DNA from 3 places in the Nitratireductor thuwali genome. Region 3 is predicted to be linked to each of the others. Evidence: predicted binding sites of a transcription regulator. Region 3 holds the regulator's gene; each other region holds the start of a gene.
The links. The regulator LexA, encoded in region 3, represses DNA repair genes until DNA is damaged. The targets are predictions, from matches to a motif close to TGTTCNNNNTGTGTTCNG.

Region 1 (2,266 bases), 3.8 Mb from region 3:
TGGTCGTGCGGTAGCTGCGCAGCCCGTCGTCATAGTCGAAATCGATCTTCCTCGTGCCGGTGCCGTGCAGGATCGCGTCCCGCGCCTCCTGGCCGAGGTCCCTCCAGCGCTGGCCGACCTTGAAGCCGTATTCGCGGCCGAGGGCTTCCAGCGTCTGCAGATAATAAGGCGAGGTCGATTTCGCCCAAGGCGCGATCGCCCCCTCGCGCAGGACAATGTTCTCGTCCGGCACGACAAGATCGGGATCGATGGCGCGCTGGCTGCCCAGCCCGTCGCAGGCGGGGCAGGCGCCGGCCGGGTTGTTGAAGGAGAAAAGCCGGGGCTCGATTTCGGAAATGGTGAAGCCCGACACGGGGCAGGCGAATTTTTCCGAAAACAGCATGCGCTCATGCGTTTCGTTCTTGGATTTGTTGGCGGAACCGCCTTCCGCCGTTTCGTGCTCGGGAAGGGGCCTGTCGGCAAATTCGGCCACGGCCAGGCCCTCCGAAAGCGCCAGGCAGGTCTCCAGCGAATCGGCCAGACGCGTGGCCATGTCCGGGCGCACGACGATGCGGTCGACCACCACATCGATGTCGTGCTTGTATTTCTTGTCGAGGGCGGGAGCGTCGCCGATCTCGTAGAAGGCGCCGTCGATCTTGACGCGCTGGAAGCCCTTCTTCTGCAGTTCGGCCAGTTCCTTGCGGTACTCGCCCTTACGCCCGCGCACGATGGGCGACAGGATGTAGAGGCGCGTGCCTTCCTCAAGCGCCAGCACGCGGTCGACCATCTGGCTGATCGTCTGGCTCTCGATGGGAAGGCCCGTGGCCGGCGAGTAGGGCACGCCGACGCGGGCGAACAGCAGGCGCATATAGTCGTAGATTTCGGTGACCGTGCCGACGGTGGAGCGCGGGTTCTTCGACGTCGTCTTCTGCTCGATGGAGATCGCCGGCGAGAGCCCGTCGATCTGGTCGACATCCGGCTTCTGCATCATCTCCAGGAACTGCCGGGCATAGGCCGACAGGCTTTCCACATAGCGGCGCTGGCCCTCGGCGTAGATGGTGTCGAAGGCGAGCGACGACTTGCCGGAGCCGGACAGGCCGGTCATGACGATCAGCTTCTCGCGGGGGAGGTCGAGATCGACATTCTTGAGATTGTGTTCGCGGGCGCCGCGAATGGAAATGGATTTGTGGTCGGGCATGCCCCGTCGCCGCCTTGTCTTGCTCTGTGCCAGTGTCCGGCGCGGGCCGGCTCGGCTACATGTAGGAAACCACGCGACATTGTCGATGGCGCAGCCGCATCCGCGCAAGGTCCGTTTTATGCTTTTGGGCCGCGCCTGCAAGCGAAAAAGAACAAAGGCCGAACGGTCTCCTGACAATTCGAGCTCCAGCCCGGCGCTTCGATCACTTTTGATGAACGGCCAGGCCCACATCTTGACGGCCGGATCGAGACTGCGCACATTAGCTGCGCATCGGGAGAAACAGGTAGAATCCCCAGGGATCGCCAATGTCTCTTCGGTGCAACGCGCAAGGAAACCAGGAGGGAGACATGAATCCACCTGACTGTTCCACGGGCTCCAGGCTCTAGCTGGAGCCACGGCTGCGCGCCGGAGGAACCCCTTGCCGGCTTAGGCGGCAGGGAATGCGGCTGAGGCAAATCGGCCGGACCGGCAGTTCCCCGAGAGTTGCCGGCATCTTCCAGGCGAGCGGCTGCCACATGAAAATCCAACCTGAACGAACCGGGCCTTCGGGTCCCGGAGAATGCCGGTAAAACGCTCCCGGCACGGGTAAAGTCCCAGGAAGGCCCTGCGCGCCCCGGACAGATGGCGGCAGGGCCTGATTCATGTCTGCCCGGAGCTTCCGGCTCTGCCCGGAGCTCCCGGAATGGGCTTGAGCCTCATTCTCCATCCGGCCTGCGGAGCGGGACGCTTGTCTGGCGAAAGGCGGCTGCCGGGTTGCGCGAGGCGCATCCGTAGTGTAGAACATAGAGAGAACAAATGAGCTGTGGACTATGACGTGCCGTGCAAGGTGAGGTGGCGCGCCCACCCGCACCATAGGCTATTGTCAACGAAGCCAAGATGTGGCGGACGGCCGGGAAGCCGGCTCCGCGGCCATTGATGTGCGTTTTTCAATTTCGGACGAGTGGAGTGATCCCATGGCGGGCAGTGTGAACAAGGTAATTCTGGTTGGGAATCTGGGCGCAGATCCTGAAATCCGCCGGCTGAATTCCGGCGACCCGGTAGCCAACCTGCGCATCGCCACGTCCGAGACATGGCGCGACCGCCAGTCGG
Region 2 (2,266 bases), 500 kb from region 3:
GCGCTCGATGGCGGATCGGTACGCGTGGATGCCGGGGTGCGGCAGGGCGATGAAATCTCACCCTTCTACGACCCGATGATCGCCAAGGTGATCGTGCGTGCCGACGACCGGGCGAAGGCGCTGGAGGCGCTCGGCAAGGCGCTGGACGAGACGGAAATCGCCGGATGCACGGCCAATGTGCCGTTCCTGGCGCGGCTCGCCCGCAACGGGGAATTTGCGTCAGGCGATATCGATACAGGCCTGATAGGCCGTCATATGGATACGCTGCGGCAGGGCCGGACCGCCGGAACGCATGCCGTTGCGCTGGCGGCGCTGGCAGCTTCCGGTGCTAAGCGCACACCGGCCGGTGACGACCCCTTCGACGCCTTTGAAGGCTATGGGCACTTCAGCCGGCTTGGACATCGCGGGCGGCTGGCGGGAGCCCAGGGAGAGTGGACCTATGCCCTGGAAGCCCTCGGCGGCGGGCGGTTCTCGATCACGCTGCGCGACAGCGAGGGTGCCGAGGAGACCGTCACGCTAGGCCCGGACGAGGCAACGCGGGTCGTGCAATGGCCGGGGCATGTCGCGGTATTCGACGGGCCGGAATGCCATGTCTTCCAGAGCTTCGATCCGTTCAGCCTGGCCGAGGAAGCCGCAGCGGGCGGCGGCAGCCTGCGCGCGCCGATGCCGGGGCTGGTGAAACTGGTGCGGGTGGCGGCCAACGATACCGTGGCCAAGGGGCAGGCCCTGCTTGTGCTGGAAGCCATGAAGATGGAGCACACGATCACCGCGCCTCACGACGGTGTCGTCGCCGAGATTGCCAGTGAGGGGACGCAGGTCACCGACGGGATGGTGCTGGTGCAGTTCGACGAGGCGGGCTGAGAGCGCGGCGGTAAATCACAACTTGCAGAACCGGACCCGGCAAAACAACAGCGCCGCGCCGGCTTCTTCAGCCTGGCGCGGCGCTCTTCGGCTCGTAAGCCGGTGCCCCCGCACTACCCTTGATCGGCCTCCATTTTTCCGCCGATGCCGTAAAGCTCAATGCATGGTCATCCATTCGCGCGCCTCGCGCAGGGCGCGGGCGATCTCGATCTTGGACATATTGGCCGCCAGTTCGGTGCGCAGCTCGGCAGCGCGGGCCGAACCCTTGATGGCCGCGATGTTGAACCATTTATGCGCCGCGACCAGGTCGACGTCGCAATCGCGGCCGGTCGCATACATCATGCCGAGCTGAAAGATCACATCGGCCTGCGCACCTGCCCCGATGGCGCCTGAACCTGCTTCCTGAAAGTCAAAACGTGCCATTTTCAAGTCCCCTGTCTTCCTGAGAGCGGCCCGCCCTCCTTGTCCCCTGGAGCGGTGCTGCGATGGATCGAAGAATGGCGGAGAGGATTGAAATCGGCGTTAAACAGCTTGATTAATCAGGCGAAAACAAAGTTCAAACATTCGGTAAACAGGTAGGATCCGTTAAGGATAGGAAGTCGGGATTGCCGGGCTTTCGCACGCTGCTTCGTTAAAATGAGGACGAGAGGGGGCAACGCTTTCCTAACCACGAAACGGGTTTCGGCACGCATGGGAGCGGCTGGGGACCGGCTGGCGGAAGCAGGTGAAATCCTCTTTCGCTTGCCGCGCCGTTGTATTACTCTTACGTCTGCGTAAGCCAATTGAGCGGTCGAACAGGGAGGAACGGGACCATGCGCAGAGTGCTATTGACGGGTATCGCGTTGCTGATGGCGGGCGGAGCGGCGCTCGCCGATCCCATCGAGGGCCGCTGGAAGACGAAATCGGGCAACACGGCTGAGATCGTGCCGTGCGGCGGCCAGTACTGCATCACGCTGAAGACGGGCGAGCACGCCGGCAAGCAGATCGGCAAGTTCAAGCCGGAAAGCAACGGGCAGTATACGGGAACCGTGACGGACCCGGCCAACGACAAGACCTATTCCGGCAAAGGCAGCCTCAGCGGCAACTCGTTCAAGATGGGCGGTTGCGTGCTTGGCGGGCTGATCTGCCGCAACGAAACCTGGTCGCGCATGTAACGCGCCGCGCAAAGAGAAGGGCCGCGCGAAACGCACGGCCCTTTTGCAGCGCGTCGAAGGTCAGCTCGCGCGCTGGCCGAACAGAACCTTCTGCGCTTCCTTGTCCTCGGCGATGTTGCCGCGCTTTTCCTTACCGACCGCAAGGCCGCGCTGGACCGCCGGGCGGGCCATGATCGTCTCGAACCAGCGTTTGAGATTGGGAAAGTCGTTCAGGTCCTGGCCCTGGCGTTCATGCGGCTTGACCCAGCCGA
Region 3 (2,266 bases):
GCGCTCATTGCCGCCTATGCCGGCTGGACCGACTGGCGCATGGGCCGGCGGGAACGCGGCCGCGTGCCGCCAGCAGGCCTGGCGCGCAACCTGTTGCGCACAGTGCTCGTTTTCGCCGCAGGGCTCGCAGCGACGTCCGTGATCGCGGGATTGGCGACGACGCTGTTCGGCGCGTGGCATTTCCAGCGCGCTTCGCCGCTGGCACTGCCGGCCAATCTGGCCGCCATGCCGCTTGTCTCGCTTGTGGCGATGCCCGCGGCGGTTCTTGCGATCTTCGCGATGCCCTTCGGCCTCGACGGGTTCTTCCTGTCGATCATGGGACGCGCCATAGCGGCGGTCATCGCCATCGCCGAATGGATATCCGACAGATCCCCCATCGATGCCGTCGGCCTGATGCCGCTTCCGGCGTTTCTGCTGCTGACGGTGGCCTTCGTCGTGGCCGTCCTGTCGACCACGCGCGCAAGGCTGCTGGCCGCGCCGCTGGCGGTCGTCGGCTTCGGGCTTCTTGTCGCGCGCGAGCTGCCCGCCGTGCTGATAAGCGAGGATGGCCGGCTGATGGGGGTGAGGACGGCCGATGGCGGCCTGGCGGTCAACCGCGCCCGGCCCAACGGTTTCACGATGGACGATTGGACCCGTGCCCTGAATGCCAAGATGGTGGTCAAGCCGCTGGTTGCCGGCAAGACCGCTGCGCCCGAGATGAAATCCCGCCAGTTTTCCTGCGTCAACGGGCTCTGTCTTATAGATAACCCGGCTGGGCATCTTATTGCCCACGCCGAGAATGCCGCAGCGGCAAAGCCAGTCTGTGAAACAGCATCCCTAATCGTCGTCGACGACGCAACGGCTTCAAATCTGTGCTCCGGGAGCAAGGCACTCGTCTTCACCAAGCGCGACCTCGCGCTCAGGGGAAGTGCGGCGGTCTGGCTGGCGGGTCCCGGCGAAGCGAGGACCGAATTCGCCCAGGCGATCAGCCAGCCCTATCGGCCCTGGCACACGCAGCGGCAATATTGGCGCGCCGCCCGCGGCCTTCCGCCTTACCGGCGCAAGACAGGCCAGGATCAGTAGCGCCGGATCAGCCCGATAAGCTTGCCCTGAACCTTTACCCGGTCGGGACCGAAGATGCGCGTCTCATAGGCGGGGTTGGCCGCCTCCAGCGCGATCGAGGCGCCCTTGCGGCGGAAGCGCTTGAGGGTCGCCTCCTCCTCGTCGACCAAGGCGACGACGATTTCGCCCGGATTGGCCGTCTGCGTCTCGCGGATGATCACCGTGTCGCCGTCGAAAATGCCGGCCTCGATCATCGAGTCGCCTTTGACCTCGAGCGCGTAGTGTTCGCCGCCCGTCAACATGTCCGGCGGGACGCCGATGGAATGCGTCTGGTGCTGAATGGCCTCGATAGGCACGCCGGCGGCGATCCGGCCCATGACAGGCACGGAGATTACACTGACGTCGTCGTCATTGCTCGCCGAGGGCTTCGGCCGCGAAGATGCGGCGGGCCTGCCAAGGCTGCCCTGGATCACGCTGGGCGAGAACCTGCGCTGGGCGTTGAGTCCCGGAGCGATGGAATCGGGAAGGCGCAGCACCTCCAGCGCCCGGGCGCGGTTCGGCAGGCGGCGGATGAAGCCGCGCTCCTCCAGCGCCGTGATCAGGCGGTGGATGCCCGATTTGGAAGCAAGATCCAGCGCCTCCTTCATCTCGTCGAAGGAGGGCGGAATGCCGGTCTCCTTCAACCGCTCGTGAATGAAGAGCAGCAACTCGTGCTGTTTGCGCGTCAGCATTGTTCCAACCTCGGGAATCAGAAAAACAAAACCAGAACAGACCGTATCTGTTCCATTTGTGTTCCGCAATACCCAAAATACAGGCAGGATTATCGCAGCATCAGCACGCGGCAGCGCTCTCCGGCCGCGCTCGCCGGGGCGCCGGGTTCGCGGATGATAAGGGCGTTGGAGGCGGCCAGGGTCGACAGCATCGACGAATCCTGCACATCGAAGGGCGAGGCCATCAGCCCGTCCTGCCCGGAAATGACCGAGGCGCGCACGTAGTCCTGGCGATGGTCGTTGGCCTTCATCGGTTGGGCAAGAATGGCCGAGCGCAGTTCGGGCAGATAGGTGCGGCCGGAAAACCGGGCGACCAGCGGCCTCAGGAACAGATGCGAACACACGAAGGTCGAGACCGGATTGCCGGGCAGTCCCAGAACCCGCGTTCCGCCGAACCGGCCGAACATCAGCGGCTTTCCAGGTCGCATCGCGATCTTCCAGAAGGCGAGCTCCAT

Region 1: the regulator LexA is predicted to act here: its motif matches at 1,325-1,342, upstream of uvrA (excinuclease ABC subunit UvrA).
Region 2: the regulator LexA is predicted to act here: its motif matches at 1,407-1,424, upstream of NTH_RS17105 (sel1 repeat family protein).

What each region holds. Positions count from the first base shown of each region.
Region 1 covers NZ_CP030941.1:228,987-231,252, reverse strand. Annotated here, with positions in the region: gene uvrA (excinuclease ABC subunit UvrA) at 1-1,177, opposite strand, end outside; gene NTH_RS01080 (single-stranded DNA-binding protein) at 2,131-2,266, shown strand, end outside.
Region 2 covers NZ_CP030941.1:3,529,764-3,532,029, reverse strand. Annotated here, with positions in the region: gene NTH_RS17110 (acetyl-CoA carboxylase biotin carboxylase subunit) at 1-861, shown strand, start outside; gene NTH_RS17105 (sel1 repeat family protein) at 1,018-1,284, opposite strand; gene NTH_RS17100 (DUF2147 domain-containing protein) at 1,674-2,015, shown strand; gene NTH_RS17095 (glutathione S-transferase family protein) at 2,076-2,266, opposite strand, start outside.
Region 3 covers NZ_CP030941.1:4,027,977-4,030,242, forward strand. Annotated here, with positions in the region: gene NTH_RS19520 (ComEC/Rec2 family competence protein) at 1-1,062, shown strand, start outside; gene lexA (transcriptional repressor LexA) at 1,056-1,772, opposite strand; gene glp (gephyrin-like molybdotransferase Glp) at 1,862-2,266, opposite strand, start outside.